Regions from separate parts of the Paenibacillus sp. 19GGS1-52 genome, predicted to be linked through region 2. Evidence: predicted binding sites of a transcription regulator. Region 2 holds the regulator's gene; the other holds the start of a gene.
The links. Region 2 encodes NrdR, which represses ribonucleotide reductase genes. Its sites were predicted from a motif close to AACACNATATATNGTGTT; they were not measured.

Region 1: a site for NrdR is predicted at 3,911-3,928, ahead of H1230_RS21740 (adenosylcobalamin-dependent ribonucleoside-diphosphate reductase). Genes of this name have one in related genera too.

The regions. Positions count from the first base shown of each region.
Region 1 covers NZ_CP059724.1:4,643,850-4,652,286, forward strand. Annotated here, with positions in the region: gene H1230_RS21725 (DUF7674 family protein) at 1-78, opposite strand, end outside; gene H1230_RS21730 (hypothetical protein) at 93-377, opposite strand; gene H1230_RS21735 (hypothetical protein) at 389-646, opposite strand; gene H1230_RS21740 (adenosylcobalamin-dependent ribonucleoside-diphosphate reductase) at 1,040-3,727, opposite strand; gene H1230_RS21745 (DEAD/DEAH box helicase) at 4,145-5,890, shown strand; gene H1230_RS21750 (YqhG family protein) at 5,887-6,849, shown strand; gene H1230_RS21755 (hypothetical protein) at 7,004-8,035, shown strand; gene H1230_RS21760 (YqzE family protein) at 8,106-8,294, opposite strand.
Region 2 covers NZ_CP059724.1:4,870,818-4,879,254, reverse strand. Annotated here, with positions in the region: gene polA (DNA polymerase I) at 1-2,048, shown strand, start outside; gene mutM (DNA-formamidopyrimidine glycosylase) at 2,100-2,936, shown strand; gene H1230_RS22785 (manganese efflux pump) at 3,056-3,808, shown strand; gene coaE (dephospho-CoA kinase) at 3,818-4,414, shown strand; gene H1230_RS22775 (lytic transglycosylase domain-containing protein) at 4,411-4,974, shown strand; gene H1230_RS22770 (alpha/beta-type small acid-soluble spore protein) at 5,055-5,273, opposite strand; gene nrdR (transcriptional regulator NrdR) at 5,401-5,874, shown strand; tRNA gene H1230_RS22760 (tRNA-Ala) at 6,004-6,076, shown strand; gene H1230_RS22755 (LytTR family DNA-binding domain-containing protein) at 6,674-7,111, shown strand; gene H1230_RS22750 (hypothetical protein) at 7,124-7,561, shown strand; gene shc (squalene--hopene cyclase) at 7,606-8,437, opposite strand, start outside.

The DNA.
Region 1 (8,437 bases), 230 kb from region 2:
TGATTTTCTATACGCATCATCAGTTGACGGTAAAAAATCTAACATTATTCTCAAGAATTCTTCCGATTTTTTATTCATAACCAACAACTCCTCTATTTAAACAGACGTATTGCCTTCTCTAAATCATCTCTTAAAGCATCAACTATATCTAAGTCATTTAAACCAAGTTTCCCGGATTTCGCTAGATTATTTAACTCAGATAAGCGGTTCTGTGCTTTTTGTAAATGCTTTGAAGAGCCCTCATAAAACTCCGTTGTTAGTATGGAAGAAATTCCAAATGAACTTTCGGCTACTTCAACAGAATATCCTACTCCGACTTCAGCTTCAAACATTGAAAATACAGAGGTGATATATGCTAAGCTTGCTGCTTCATTCATAATTTGCCATCTTAGTTCTGCAGTATAAGCATCAATTTTTTTTGTTCTTGAGCTTTATTTTTGGCCTCAACTTTAGAAGCCGCCGCATTCACCTCCATCTGAGCTTTTATCGGTGCCACTATCTCCATTTTTGCTATCGAAACTAGTGAGTTGATCTGATCCGTAGTAGCTTGTTGACCCTTCGAATTCTCATGAGAAGTCTCTTGGATTACCTTTACTGCCGTAGCCACCGGATTATAATTTGCCACAGTTTTAGTAGTTGTCGTCAAAATTTTCTGTTCAGAGGAATATGAAGAGATTGGAACACTAAAAGTCAACCCACTATATTTTACTAAATCAGGTTTATCAGAGAAATGAAATTTGGCCGTATACTCACCAATTTGTTTTTCACTTTTTGCAATTAGTCCTACTGTGCTAAGTTTTCTTTGTAAAGCTTCTCGGTTAGCAGCTTTAATTTTGTAGATATTATACTTGGGTATTTTATATCTCCTTCATGGTTTTCCATGTTAAATAAAATCATTGCATCAAATAGGCACAAACAAAAAAGAACACGGCAACATAATGAAGCATGCTGCCGTGTTCTAGATGTAGTTACGATGTATTTCTATTCACTTAAGTGTATGAATTTATATTATCATTCACTAAATATTCATTCAAAATCCTCAACCACACCGACTATACCCACAAGTACTGCAAGTCTTACAGCCCTCAATATTAATTAATGACGCGCTGCCGCAGGATGGGCAGAGGTCACGCGAGGCTGTGGAATGGTTGTGACTACTATGACCGCCGTGTCCATCATCTGTGGCGGTTGCGGCGGGAACGCTGGACTTCAGTTCGGCGTTTAATGCCTCTGTGAAATCTCCAAGCTCCAGTGTCGCTGCAATGGGTGCAGGGATATGATCGTCTTGGGCATTGTTCTGCACATGCGTTTCCAGTGCTTTGGCGACAGCGTCAGCAATGGATTCTACACGGTTTGCACCAAAGCCGATGGCGCCGGAGCCGCCGATGCCTTTAAGATGTTTGATCAGCAGTTCTACCTTCTCGCCATGATCTCCATAACGAAGGAATAGCGAGCAGACCCGACCCAGTGCTTCAGCCATAGCGAATACATCTGATCCTGCCTTCCCTACATTCAGGAAGATTTCTGCTGGAGTGCCGTCCAGATCATTAATGGTAATGTACGCCATTCCAAATGGTGTATTGATCTTATAAGTAGCGCCGCGCAATACCTGCGGACGTTTCTTGTATTGTTTATCCACTACTTCGGCATTAGCTTTCGGAGTAGGGCTTACAGCCACGGCTGCAGTTGAACTTGCACTCACACTTGAACTTGCACTAGCCGTTACATCAGTTGTCGCCGCAGCTTCAGAAGTTGCAGCTGATACTGCTTCTTCTACATCCTTTTTGTCTTCTTTTTTCGTTGTCTCCAGAATTTGTACATCACGGCTGCCGTCACGGTAGATCGTTACGCCTTTGCAGCCTAAGTCGAAGGCCATTTCGTACAGCTCAGCAGTCTCTTCTACGGTAAAGTCAGCCGGACAGTTAGCGGTCTTGGAGATCGAGCTGTCTACCCAGCGCTGAATTGCCGCTTGCGCACGAATGTGATCCTTGGCCGATAAGTCCATCGACGTTACGAAGTAATCCGGCAGATCTTCACCAGGGTGAGCTTCCAGCCAATCCTGAGCAATCGGTACGAATTGTTCATCATAGCCAAGACGACTTTGACGGTAATATTTGAAGGCAAAATAAGGTTCAATACCCGTTGATGTGCCCACCATTGTACCCGTGCTGCCTGTAGGAGCTTGGGTGATAACAGTAACGTTACGCATTCCGTGCTTACGGATGGACGCGCCAACCTCAGGGTACGTTTCGGTAATATTCTTCATAAAGCCGCTCTGTAAGTATTTCTCGGTATCAAACGCTTGGAAAGAACCCTTCTCGCCGGCAATTTCTGCCGAAGCAAGATACGCTTCACGAGCCATAAAGCCATACAGCTTGTCCAGAAACTCAAGTGATTCCGGGCTGCCGTAACGGATGTTCAATTTAATCATCAGCTCAGCCAGACCCATCGTGCCCAAACCAACACGGCGTTCCTTCTTCTGATTCGCTTCATTTTCCGGGAAATGATATGGAGTCTTATCAATAACATTATCCAGGAAACGAACGGAATAACGAGTGGTGGTCGCCAGATCTGCCCAGTCTACATCATGATTCTTCTCATCATAGAACTTGGAGAGATTGACAGCTGACAGATTGCAGACGCCCCAGCCAGGCAAGCCCTGTTCACCGCAAGGATTCGTACAAATGATCGGGTTAAAATACCAGCTGTTGGACATTTGGTTGTAGTATTCCATGAATACTACACCAGGTTCAGCCGACTTCCAAGCCGATTCAATAATCGTTTTCCAGATATCACGTGCTTTAACTGTGCGGTAATGAATGACGCTGCGGCCATCGGCCTTCCACTTGTCAAGATCGCCATCCCACAGGGTGTCATAGTCAGGTTCAGTTGTATCCGGGAATACCAGCTCCCAATCCAGATCCTCCTTAACAGCCTTCATGAAGCTGTTGCTTACGCATACGGACAGGTTGGCATTGGTCACTTGACCCATCGTTTGCTTCACCGTAATGAAGTCCAAGACATCCGGATGCCAGTCGTTGATCATCAGCATCAGCGCACCACGACGGCTGCCGCCTTGCTCGATTAATCCGGTTGTATAGCTGAACAGACCGCCCCAGGATACAGAACCGCTCGAAGAGCCATTAACACCTCTGACGATAGCCCGGCGTGGACGCAGTGAAGATAGATTGATTCCTACGCCGCCACCGCGAGCCATAATCTCCGTCATTTCCGACAACGTCTGCATGATACCGCCACGGCTATCCTTAGGAGAAGGTATTACATAACAATTAAAAAGTGTCAGTTCTTCACTAGCTCCCGCACCTGCTGCAATGCGCCCTCCTGGTACGAGCTTCCAGTCATCCAGAATCGAACGGAATTTGCCTGTCCACTCCTTTTGAAGCTCAGGCGTCTTCTCGACGGAAGCCATCGCTCCAGCCAGCCGGTCCCACATTTCTTCAGGCGTCTTCTCTATATTAAGGGTAAGCTTCTCTACATCCGATTGCACATGTTCACCGCTGCGTGTCTTTACCGTTACAATGCGGCCGCTGCGTTCTACAATTTCGCCAACTTCCTTCGTGGGAAACTTCGGGTCATCCTTTGTCAGCACAAGCACAACATCGCCTACCTTGGCATTGTTGCTGTCTGCATCCTTCCAGGCATAACGATCCAAAAATATTTTCTCACTCAGCCCTTCCAAGTGTTGTTTGCGTTCGACTGTACTCAATAAAAAAACCTCCCGCTTATGTGATTGTGTTACTTCCGATTCATCGTGTGGGTGTTCTTTTTGATACCCACAACATAAACTTCCTGCACTAAGCATTAGCCTCTAAGAAGGTACTCAGGAAGTTCATCTTGTCAATATCAAATAACCACTAATCGCTCAATTTAAGCATAATTTCAAGCATTTGTCACAATATATTGTGTGCGTCAGCTTTTAAACTATACCACATATTGTATCATAGGTCGTTTTCGAAAAAAGAGCCGTTCGGCCGATATTTCAGCAAAAGATCACCCTTATCCTCCCTTTTACTCACTTTTTTCTAGGCATTCTAGAAAAATATCAGGTTATGAAATCTCTTTTTTTCGCGCATACTACTCCTACGCATTATTATATGATTCAGCGCCGAAGGAGGCTGCTTATATGTCGCAATTTTCCCGAAATTCTCTGCTGCTACAGAGCAGTAAGCCCGCACCATTGGTGCCTGTTCCGCTTTCCTTTGACCGAAACTGGCTGCAGGATTTGGAAAGTAGACTCGACAAAGGTGGTCCATGGGGAGACTGGAGATTGTCACGGCTTGCCGTACAAGGAGAGGAAACAGGGCTGATCACCAGCTTCGACGAGCTGCAGTGTATGAAGCATTTATCCGGACTGTCTCCGCTCCCTCACCAGCTCGATACCGCTCATAAAGTACTCTTTCAAATGTCAGGCCGGGCGATTCTCGCCGATGAGGTTGGACTAGGCAAAACCATCGAAGCAGGACTTGTGCTCAAAGAATATCTGGTGCGCGGACTGGTCTCCAAGGTATTGATTCTGGTTCCAGCCTCGTTAGTATTGCAATGGGTGCGGGAGTTGAACGCTAAATTTGGTATTTCAGCTGTCGCCCAAAAGAAATCCTATTCCTGGGGTAGCGACATCGTCGTCGCCTCTATGGATACCGCCAAACGTGATCCGCATAAAGAAGTCCTGCTGGAGAATGAATATGACATGCTGATCATCGATGAGGCTCACAAGCTGAAGAATAAGAAATCTACCAATTATCTGTTCGTACAGCAATTGCGCAAAAAATACTGCCTGCTGCTTACTGCTACACCCGTCCAAAATAACTTAAGCGAACTGTTTAACTTAATCACACTGCTGAAGCCTGGACAGCTTGGAAATCAGGGGGATTTCGCCACTAATTTCGTTGTCGATAAACGCCAGCCCAAGAACGAGATCCAACTTCGGGGTGAGCTTTCCAAGGTCATGATCCGCAATCGGCGCGGCGAAGGTCCGGTCAATTTCACCAAGCGTAAGGTCCGCAATATCCCACTGACACTCTCCACTGAGGAGAAGGTATTATATGACGGAGTTACTGCTTTTGTCAAAGACCAATATCAGGAATCTGGGGGCAATCTTAGCAGTATGCTCTCCTTAGTCACACTTCAGCGCGAGGTATGCAGCAGTCGTGATGCCGTATTCATAACCTTGGTGAATCTGATCAAGAAATTGCCTGAGGACTCGCCGAAACGGGACCGGATGATGGGTCTGCTACAGACCATTCGTACCGTTAAGACAAATACCAAAGCGGAGAAAACATTAGAGCTAATCCTGGAAATGAAGGAAAAGGTCATTGTATTTACAGAGTATCGGGCAACTCAGGAATATTTGCTGCAATTTTTCCGCGACCATGGGCTGATGTGTGTCTCTTATTCCGGAGGGATGAACCGTGGTAAAAAAGACTGGATGATGGACCTCTTCCGCGGCCGGGCCCAAGTAATGATTGCCACCGAAGCAGGCGGCGAAGGCATTAACCTGCAATTTTGTCATCACATGATCAATTTCGATCTGCCCTGGAATCCAATGCGAGTCGAACAGCGGATTGGGAGAGTACATCGGTTAGGTCAGGAGAATGACGTCATCATCTATAATCTGTCCACTCAGGGTACGATTGAAGAACACATCCTTCATTTGCTGCATGAGAAAATCAATATGTTCGAGATGGTTATTGGCGGGCTGGATGTTATTCTGGAACGTTTCGAGAAGAAGGAATCCTTGGAGAAAAGTCTATATAAAATAGTGCTTGAGGCCCGCACCGATGAAGAACTGCGCAGCGGGCTGGACCATATTGGCGAATCCCTCAGTGAATTGACTGAAGACATTCAAAAGGAAAGTGAGGCCGCGACATGACCCTCTCCCCGCAGCAGGTTCGTACACAGGTTATGAATTATCTGGAGGTGACAGAATGCGCCATCATTGAAGCTTCACCACTTCATGTTACGGTGAAGCTGTCCCCACGCGCCGACCGGATGCTCACGGACCGTCCCTATTATTGGGGCTTCGTGGAAAGAACCGGAGTGGAGCCGGAGACGTTATCGTTCACCTTTGTGTTTGATCCGGAGAAATATGACAGCCTGACAAGTGCAGCTTCGAATCCGCCACCAAATAGAGGTACTAAACCAGGTACTCCCTCAACCGATCCGCAGGACAGTATATTAGCCCGCTACTTTGGGGTTGTTCCAACACAGCCCTGGATCGGCCCCGGTATGATCAGGCGTGAAGATGTGATCTATGGCAGCAAGCGGCTGCTGCAAATTTGGTCAGCGGCCCGCGATGAAGGCAAATGCCTTTATCTGTTTGAGAACCCGGGAAGCAGGCAGCGAACTACCCTGTTCTCAGCCGCCTACGAACCGTGGCTTGGCGTTTGTTACAAGGTGGAAATGACCTGCGATCTGAAGCGGGAGGAACTGCATTTTGTAGGAATCTCCTTGGTCACTGGAGCCATCATTGATGACTTTGGGACAAAGCTGAATCAAATTGAACTGATTCCCCGCCTGCCGGAGAATGTGCATATTCAACCTCTTGAACTAACAGTCTCCGCAGGTACCGATCGACTGGAAGCTCATCTCACAGAGCAGCTTGCCGAACTTGACTATGCATGGGCGGAGGAAGCCCGCGCTCGGCTGCGGCTGGAGCTGTCTATTATTGATGTTTATTATGAGGAGCTACTGAAGGAGCCTGACGAAGAGAAACGGTTGGGGATTGATGAGCAATACAATCGCCGCAGAACAGAAACCACCTGGCAATACGAGCCACAGGTTGCAGTTTCTGCGGTGACTTACGGGCTGTTTCATCTGCGGAGCACATAGAATGTGACCCCACTCGCTAAAAGCAGGCAAAAAAACAGTGAAATTCCTTAAGCCTAGCACGACAGTAAGCAACACCCTTTTTAAGGCTTGTCCTCTACAATAATTAGTAAGTAGCTCTTCCCCTTTAGCCGAAAAAAGAAAGGTGAATAAAGCCATGAAAATAAGATTACGATGGAGGCCAGCTCTTAGGCGGCAGGGTCGATTCCTCCTGTTGCTCGGTCTGGGAGTGGCCATAGCTGGCGCAAGCTTCCCCACTGCGCTGGCAGCTACCGGCAGCCGAATAAGTGTTGTACAAGCCGTCTCCGCAGATCTGCCTGTGCTGGAAATGAAATCAGTCAACTCACCCGTCACGGTGCAGGAATTCAGTCAGCAGATGATTGATAAGCTAGCTGCGGAGGCACCCTTCACAGATTGGAAGGACGCTAGCCCCATTTATTATCCGCTTGGACCGGGTACTCACAGCTGGCTGGTTAACGTGATGAACGGTCAGCAACGGATAGGATATATGATCATTTCCGCCACCGATCAAGGCGGTTATATGCTTAGTGAATACGGAGCCGGAACCTCCGGACTTCCCTTTAGCCTCAGTGAACTGCGCCAGTTTCTGGTGCAGCAAGGACTTATCACTTCATCATCTGTGTCAGATATTACGCTTACAGCATTATACGCACCTCTGCTGCCCATCTGGAAAATAACCATTGAGAATAAGACATTTTTCATTAATGCATCCGTGCCGCAAATTTTACCGTGGAGCCTGAGCAAGGCTGAAGCCGTACTCAAGGGAAAGTTAACCGCTAAGAATGTAGTGACTAGCCGTGATGTTTATCTGTCTCCCGGTTCAGCCTACCGGAGCGGTGGAGTGGATGACCCGTATGCTGATTTACTGTGGCTGACAGTCCCTAAGCTGCCACTGGTGAATGCTGATAGTTTCATTTCTCTGATCCCGAAGGGAGGAAGCATCGCTTTTCAGGCCGCAGGCCGAAATGACGCTTTAGGTGCTCCTTTTATGATTACAGGATATCAACGTTGGCTGCTGCGTTCAGGCAATAGTACAAAAGAAAATAGCACTGTATATGTTGCTTCAGGCCATGCAGGAAGGCGCTATCTCCCCCTCTCTGCACTTCAGGATAATGGCACATTGCATAAGCTGAACGTAGATAAAAACAATACCTACACTGATATATGAAACAGCACAAAAAACCTTCCATGCGCCGCCATCGTGCGGTCCAAGAAGGTTTTTGTGCTGTACAGCGCACTCATTCCTTGACTTTATGACTCCAACTACTCCGCCAAAGAGACATGCCAAGCGGAAGCATACCGAACCATTTCTGCGACCATGGCTGCTTCGTTGCTTCCCGGCGAGCACGGCTGCTGCGCGGGTCCTCCATATACACTACGACTTTTTCGGTTATATACTTCACTAGTTCATCCCCATCGGAAGCCATTTATGCCACCTCCTTAATCTAATTAACAGAACCATTCGTCCATCACTATATTTAGTGTGCACCGTTAGGGCTGTATTTAAACTGTGGACAATGAATCGTATAGGTTTACCAAAGAAAGCACAATCTAACAGAGACTAATGGAT
Region 2 (8,437 bases):
GATCCGTGGAAGCGGTGCTTGCTGGAACTGGCGAGCTAAAAGGAAAAATGAAAGAAAAGCTGGAGGCCCATGCGGATGACGCTGTTATGAGCAAGAAATTGGCGACCATTTATCGCGAGGTTCCGCTGGAGCACTCGTGGGAAGACATGGTCTTTAGTGAAATTAAGGCGGACACCGCCGGACCGGCTTTTGCCAAGCTGGAATTCAGATCCTTGCTAGAGCGTCTGTCACTGAGCGCTTATGCGCCAGCCGTTGCCGGTGAGGAAACGGAAGCAGAGTTGGAAGCAGCCGCGCTTGATATTACCATTGTCGGCGTTGAAGAATTGGCTGCGCTAATTGCAGCCCTTCCCGGTATATCGGCGCTGCACGTGGAGTCGAATGGGGACAATCCACATCGGGCCGAGGTGATAGGGTTGGGTCTATCCTCACCGGAGCGGCATTACTTTGTGCCGTTCGCATTGCTGCAAGCCCCTGAAGCGGCCAAGCTGCGGGAGTGGCTGGGAGACGAGCATGCACCGAAGAGTGGGTACGATCTGCACCGTGCCGATCTTGCGCTGCATTGGCAGGGAATTGCTTTTGCCGGAGCCGCCAATGATGTACAGCTGGCAGCTTATTTGCTGGACCCGACCGAAGCCAATCAGAATCTTAACGACTTGAATGCCAAGTATGGACTACCTCGCTTGTCAGCAGATGAAGAGATATTCAGTAAGGGCGCGAAATATAGAATCCCGGATCTGGAAGTACTGGGCAATCATGTGGCGCGCAAAAGCGCGACGGTACTCGGTATTGTACAAAGACAGAAGCAAGAACTGATTGAGACGGCGATGACGGGTCTGTTTGTAGATCTGGAAATGCCTTTATCACGCATCCTTGCGGATATGGAGAAGCAGGGAATAGCGGTAAATAAAGAAGAGCTTAAAGAGCTTGGCAAGGAATTAGAAGAGCAAATCTCCAAGCTGGTGACAGGAATATACGAAACCTGTGGTGTAGAGTTTAATTTGAACTCACCGAAGCAGCTGGGTGAAATCCTATTTGTGAAGCTTGGCCTGCCCGTAGTGAAGAAGACGAAGACCGGATATTCTACGGACGCTGAGGTGCTAGAGAAGCTGGCTCCTTATCATGATGCGGTACGCCTGATCTTGCAATACCGTACCCTTGCCAAACTCCAGTCTACGTATGTAGAAGGACTGCTGAAGGAAATTTCCCCGCAGACAGGCAAGGTACACACCTTCTACCGGCAAACCATCGCGGCTACAGGGCGGCTCAGTAGTCAATTTCCGAACCTGCAGAATATTCCGATCCGCCTGGAGGAAGGCCGCAAGATCCGCAAGGTATTCGTTCCTTCCGAACCAGGCTGGTCGATTCTGGCGGCAGATTATTCGCAGATCGAGCTGCGGGTGCTGGCCCATATCTCGGATGATGAGAATTTGAAAGAAGCTTTCCTCAATGACATGGATATTCATACGAAGACGGCGATGGATGTATTTGGAGTAAGCGCCGAACAGGTGGACAGTAATATGCGCCGCTCAGCCAAGGCGGTCAATTTTGGCATTGTGTACGGCATCAGTGACTATGGGCTTTCGCAGAATCTGAATATCCCCCGCAAGGAAGCCGCGCGATTTATTGAACAATATTTTGAGGTGTTCAAGGGCGTGCGCCGCTATATGGACGATATTGTGCTGGAAGCACGGAAGAATGGCTATGTGACGACGATGCTGGAGCGCCGCCGCTACCTGCCGGAGATTAACGCGAAGAACTTTAACCTGCGTTCTTTTGCCGAGCGTACAGCCATGAATACACCGATACAGGGAACTGCAGCGGACATTATTAAGCTGGCTATGGTGCACATGGATAAAGCGCTGTTCGAACGTGGGCTAAAGAGTCGCATGCTGCTTCAGGTTCATGATGAGCTCGTCTTTGAAGTGCCGGCCGATGAGCTGGAACTGATGAAGCAGCTGTTGCCGGAAGTGATGGAGGGTGCATTAGAGCTGTCTGTACCTTTAAAGGCAGAGGTAAGTTTTGGCAGCAACTGGTATGAAGCGAAATAGGCTCCCCGCATAGTGTGTATATCCGCTATAATGGAGTAGAGGTGAGATATAATGCCGGAATTACCGGAAGTGGAAACCGTCAAGAGAACACTTAACGTTTTAGTTAAAGGAAAGCAGATAGAGTATGTAACCGTCCGGTTAGCGCGAATTATTCAACGTCCGGATGATATTCAGGCCTTTGCCAATATGCTGGCAGGTCATAGCGTGGTGAATGTTGAGCGAAGAGGTAAGTTCTTACGTATCGTGTTGGACGGTCTGGTACTCGTGTCTCATCTACGGATGGAGGGGCGGTATGGGCTGTTTCAGAAGAATGACCCGCTGGACAAGCATACACATGTTATTTTTCATTTTACAGATGGTACGGAGCTGCGATACACAGATGTGCGCCAGTTCGGTACCATGCATCTGTTTCAGCCGGGTGAAGATCTCAGACTACCGCCTCTGAACAAGCTGGGGCAGGAGCCGCTGGAGCCTGCTTTTACTCCGGAGAGGTTCAAGGAGATTGTGGCTGGCAAAAGCACGAAAATCAAGTCGCTGCTGCTTAATCAGGAATATGTTGTTGGCATCGGTAATATTTATGTAGACGAGTCGCTGCACCGGGCGGGTATTCATCCGGAGGATAGCGCCAAAGTGCTTTCTGGTGAACAGCTGGATAAATTGTATGAAGCCATTGTGACTACGTTGACAGAGGCGGTAAACGCCGGGGGTTCATCTGTGAAATCGTATGTGAACGGTCAAGGAGAGAGCGGCAGTTATCAGGATCAGCATTTGATTTATGGACGCAAAGACCAGCCGTGCGTTTCCTGTGGAACGATGATTGAGAAGACTGTAGTAGGAGGCCGCGGCACGCATTATTGTCCCAACTGCCAGCGTCCAACTACAATCTGATATTGGTAGGCACTCACAACCTGTCCCGCCCATATACTGTGTGAAGAATGCTTAATCGAGCGAAGAGAGGCTGCGGAATTATCCGCTTAGGCTCTCGTTCTTCACAGGAGGGATTGCGGGTGCTCAGCCCATTTTTTTCACTGCTGCTGCTGGCGTTTGCCTTGAGTTTAGACGGTTTTGGTGTTGGCATTACATATGGTTTACGCTCAATGAAGATACCACTGCTCTCGATCCTGATCATCTCGCTTTGTTCAGGTGTAGTCATTGGTGTCTCCATGCAGGTGGGTGTACTGCTAGCTAAGGTAGTCTCTCCACATGCTGCTTCTGCAGTCGGAGCTGTTATTCTCGTCCTGATGGGCTGTTGGTCTTTAGTCCAGATGCTGATGCAGAGAGAAAGAGAACATACTAACGAACGAAAGTTGCTGGGAAACGTTACAGAATCGTCCGCTGCCAAAACGTGGCTGCAGGCATCGGCTGATCAGGGGAACTCAGCCCAGTTTATCGGTGCGGCAGCAGAGGAACCTCTCAAATCAGCTGTATTCTCACTTGAGCTGCGGCACCTGGGAATTGTGGTCCAGATCCTCCGTACTCCATCGTCAGCGGATATGGATGCCTCTGGAAGCATTTCGTCAATGGAAGCGATGGTGCTTGGTATTGCGCTCTCACTGGATGCTTTTGGAGCAGGACTTGGAGCGGCATTACTGGGCTTCAACCCAATTTGGACTGCACTTATGATTGCCCTGTTCAGTGGCTCATTTCTGATGATGGGCATGAAAACAGGACTTAGATTCGCCGGAAGTTACTGGATGAAACATGCTGCAGCGCTACCTGCGTTATTATTAATTACAATGGGAATAATGAAGCTGTTATGAGGTGAATTCATGATTATGGGCTTAACCGGAGGCATTGCATCTGGAAAAAGCACGGTATCCACACTATTTGTAAATAAGGGAGCAAGACTGGTTGATGCTGATGCTATCGCCAGAGAAGTTATGCTCCCCGGATCTCCGGTGCTGGCTGCTGCCGTGCGTTATTTTGGAAACGGAATTCTTCTGCCAGATGGAGCGCTGAACAGAGCGAAATTGGGTGAGATTGTTTTTAAAGATGCAGAGGCAAGGCAGGTGCTGAATGATCTGACGCATCCGGCGATTCGGCAGGAGATCAAAGATCGCATGTACAGAATGGAGCAGGAAGAGCCTAAACGGTTAATTATAGTTGATATCCCATTACTATATGAATCCAGGCTTGAGGATCTGTTTCAGGAGATAGTGGTGGTGTATGTCCCCCCTGAAATTCAGCTTGACCGCTTAATGGAGCGTAACGGATTATCACGTGAACAGGCGGAAGGACGTTTGGCTGCTCAAATGGACATTGAGATGAAGCGCAGCAAGGCGAGTTATGTGATTGACAATAGTCTGGACCTCACTCATACCGAGCTGCAGGTTGCCACTTTGTGGGACAGGCTGGGTTTATCATGAAATGGCTGCGTAAAAAAAGGGTGCTGCTCCTGTTGTTCGTAGGTTTTACGGCAATACTGTTTCTAAGCACAAACTGGATGTCTTGGTTCTATCCCATTTATTATAAAGAAGAGATCCGTAAGCATAGCATTACTTATGAGATGGATCCTTTCCTGGTGGCAGCAATTATCCGTGTTGAGACTAACTATAAGACCGGACGTGAATCCAAAAAAGGAGCACTAGGACTAATGCAGCTTATGCCGGATACGGCCAAGTGGGCACTCGAAATGGCCAAGCTGCCCGATGTCTCCTTGGTTCAGCTGAAGGAGAAGCCGTCTGAGAATATTGAGCTCGGGACTTGGTACCTGTCCAATCTGTCCCGTCAGTTCGAAGGCAACCGCACGGCGGTCATCGCTGCGTATAATGCAGGGCCTGGTAATGTGAAGCACTGGCTGGAAGAAGGATCTTGGGATGGAACTGAAGCTACGGTTAAGAATATTCCCATTGGAGAGACCCGTCATTATGTGCAGCGTGTTCTTTATTATTATGATCAGTACACGGAGATTTATAGTGAGTTCTGATCCGTGCGCCTTAATAAAAAGAAGTATTAAACAGCCTGTAAGCCGTTTAATACTTCTTTAGGCAAGCGTATGCAGACAGGTTATTTGTATTGACCTGCCAGTTGCTGTTCAGCCAGGGTTACAAGACGTTTAGTGATGTAACCACCGATCGAACCGTTTTCGTAAGATGTTTTATTGCCTTGATACCCATCTGGGGAAAGTGTAATACCCAGTTCTTGGGCAACTTCAAATTTCAATTGATTCAAAGCTGCGCTGGATTTAGGAGCTACCAGGTTGTTGGAGCTGTTGTTTTGGCTCATTGCTGTTCACCTCCTATCGGTTTGTAACTGTATTATGTGCTGGACTTGCCATATTCATAACAACAAAAATACGGTGATTTATGGAAAAAATATTTACACCATTAATGCAAAGGAAGTGATTAAACTTATGAAATGCCCTTACTGCGATCATACCAATACCAAAGTGCTGGACTCGCGTCCGGCTAACGAGAATAAGTCGATCCGACGGAGGCGTGAATGCGAGCTGTGCAGCAAGCGTTTTACTACCTTTGAGATGATTGAGGAGACCCCTCTAATCGTTATCAAGAAGGATGGAAGCCGTGAGGAATTCAGCCGTGACAAAATACTGCGCGGTCTAATCCGAGCCTGTGAGAAGCGCCCTGTGTCCGTTGAACGGCTAGAGGTTATCGTGTCTGAGGTCGAGAAAGCGCTGCGCGGTATCGCTCTGGCCGAAATCGAGAGTCGCCAGATCGGCGAGCTGGTGATGGAAGAGCTCTACCCTGTTGACGAGGTCGCCTACGTCCGCTTCGCCTCGGTTTACCGACAGTTCAAGGACATCAACATGTTCATGAAGGAACTGAAGGGACTGCTGTCAAAGAGCGAAGAGCTGGAGGGGCTGTAAAACAAAACTGTTGACACCATAGGCGATTTTTTATATTATATAGGAGTCGCCTACAGAGCTTAAGCTTAAGTGAGTGACAGTGCTTACCGCGTAAACGGGTACATAAGCAAATATAAATACCAGCAACTCGGGGGATTAGCTCAGCTGGGAGAGCGCATCGCTGGCAGCGATGAGGTCAGGGGTTCGAGCCCCCTATTCTCCATAATAGATTTAACATGAAACGGCAGAGATGCCGTTTTTTTGCTGTTTCATTAAGGACTACATGAATCGTTGTGGATGGTCTATTGCAATGGTAGGAATATTTTGGGGCTTGGTCGAATGTAGAATGCAATAAGAAAACGTTACTTTAACTAGGAATAGAGCAGACTAGATGAGGGTTGTGCAGATTTATCAAAATGAAGGCAACGATTATTCTGTAGTCATGACTTAAGGCGAAATAGAGTTTTCTCCACCTTTTTCTATCCATGAACAGGGAGAACCCTCACTAGTCAAGGTTGGAGGAAGAGCGATTATTGTGTTTAAGGCTGAGATTCAACTTTGAATAAAACACCTAGAAAGTGTACTAACATGACTCCACAGACAGAGATTGACCGTATCCTTGCGAAAGGGCGGTCTTTTTTTTTGAGGCAGTATAATCAACCTACCCTCGAATTCTGCAGCTTAACTCTCCACTATTGCAGCTTACTTTAGCACCTATTGAATATAAATTTCCGTGAAATATACTGTAACTGTAAGCAGGAACTCAAGCTGGCATTGACAGAATTGCGACTGTTCCAATATCAAAAAATGGGGTGACAGGATGAAAGTTACGATTGAGAATATCCCACCAGGAAGTGAACCTGAGATCATAATCCGATGTAACGAGCCTGATGAATCATTGATGAAACTAATTTATTCCATTAAATCAACTTCCAAAAAGCTTGTTGGAATCCTGGATTTACAGATGCATATTATCAATCCCAATGATGTTTTTTATTTCGAAGCCGTAGACAATAAAGTATTTATTTATTGCCAAGAGAAGGTTTTTGAATCCAGACTTAAGCTTTATGAGATTGAGACGGAATATGAACATTGGGATTTTTTTAGAGCATCCAAATCTACCATCCTTAATATTTCAAAAATTGAATCGGTAAGCCCGATTCTGTATGGGAGGTTTGAAGCGTTGCTTCAGAATAGTGAAAAGGTCTTCATTTCCAGACAATATGTTCCGGTGCTCAAAACAAAATTAGGACTCTAAGGAGGCTTCAATATGAAAATCAGCAAATATCTATCGTATATGTTGAAGGATTTTCTGGTAGCTTGTGGATTCTTGACAGTCATTGCTGCAATAGTGTTGGCCCTCTCTTCTTCAGGAACGATTCAAGCTTCATTACTCGGGCAAATCGTCTTAATTGCTTCAGCGTTTACTTGTTTCAAGTATGCTTTAGTGAATACACATGAACTGGGGAGAAAAGCTGGAATAATCAGCTTCTATGTTAGCTTTCTAATGGCAGATGTATTTTTAATATTATGGTTATGGTTTTTTAGCTCCCGCCAAATTTTTGATAGGGATCTGTTATTATCGTATACGATTGTAATTCTTCTTGTTAAAGGGGTGGTCTTCACAATGATGCATATTGATGGGCAGAATGAGGCCAAACAACTCAATCAAAAGCTGAGCGAGTATAAGAATAGTGAGAATAAATAAAATAAGGTTTAAAGTATCATCTGACTAAGGGGACAATCAGCATATTAGCTGTAGTCTCCATATTTATTTCTGTAATGGCTCAGCGTAAGGAGCGGCCAGATATAACGATAGCTGTGATAGTGAGTATAATAGTTGCCCGGAAGACCAGCACCTGTCGGATAAGAAGTCATCCAGTTATCTTCTTGCAATGAAGCGATAAGTCTATATATTCCTTTATTTATTTGGGCTGTTGGCTGTGGATGAACAGCAATGAGTGCATCTAGCGCCCAGGCAGTCTGAGAAGGTGTGCTTTCCCCTAAAGACACATAGCGCAAAAGACGATCACTTCTACAGGATTCCCCCCATCCCCCGTCAGGGTTCTGAATACGTAATAACCATTGGGCTCCTTTCTGTACTACAGTATGGTTAGAGGAGACCCCTACAGCCTCTAAGCCCGTTAGAGCAGCCCACGTACCATAAATGTAACAAATCCCCCATCGTCCATACCAAGAACCGTCCTTTTCCTGATGCTTTAAGAGCCACTTCGTTCCAGATTTGATGAACTTGTGCTGAATATCAAGGCCGCAAAAATTCCCGAGGTACTCTAGGGTGCGTCCTGTAAGGTCAGCCTCCGAGGGATCTATAGCGGCAGATTTAGCACCCTCTATTGCCAGCCAAGTAAGCATTTTTTTATTTGTGTTTTTTTCAAAAGCAGGCCAGCCTCCGTCTTCATTTTGCATGGATAGAACCCAATTCAGACCACGATTCCATGATTCTCTATACAAAGGATCAGTCTCCGATAAGGTTTGGATTGCTCGTAAAGCTGCAGTGGTATCATCCACATCCGGATTAAGGGTATTGCTGTCTGAGAATCCCCATCCTCCGGGGATGGGATTG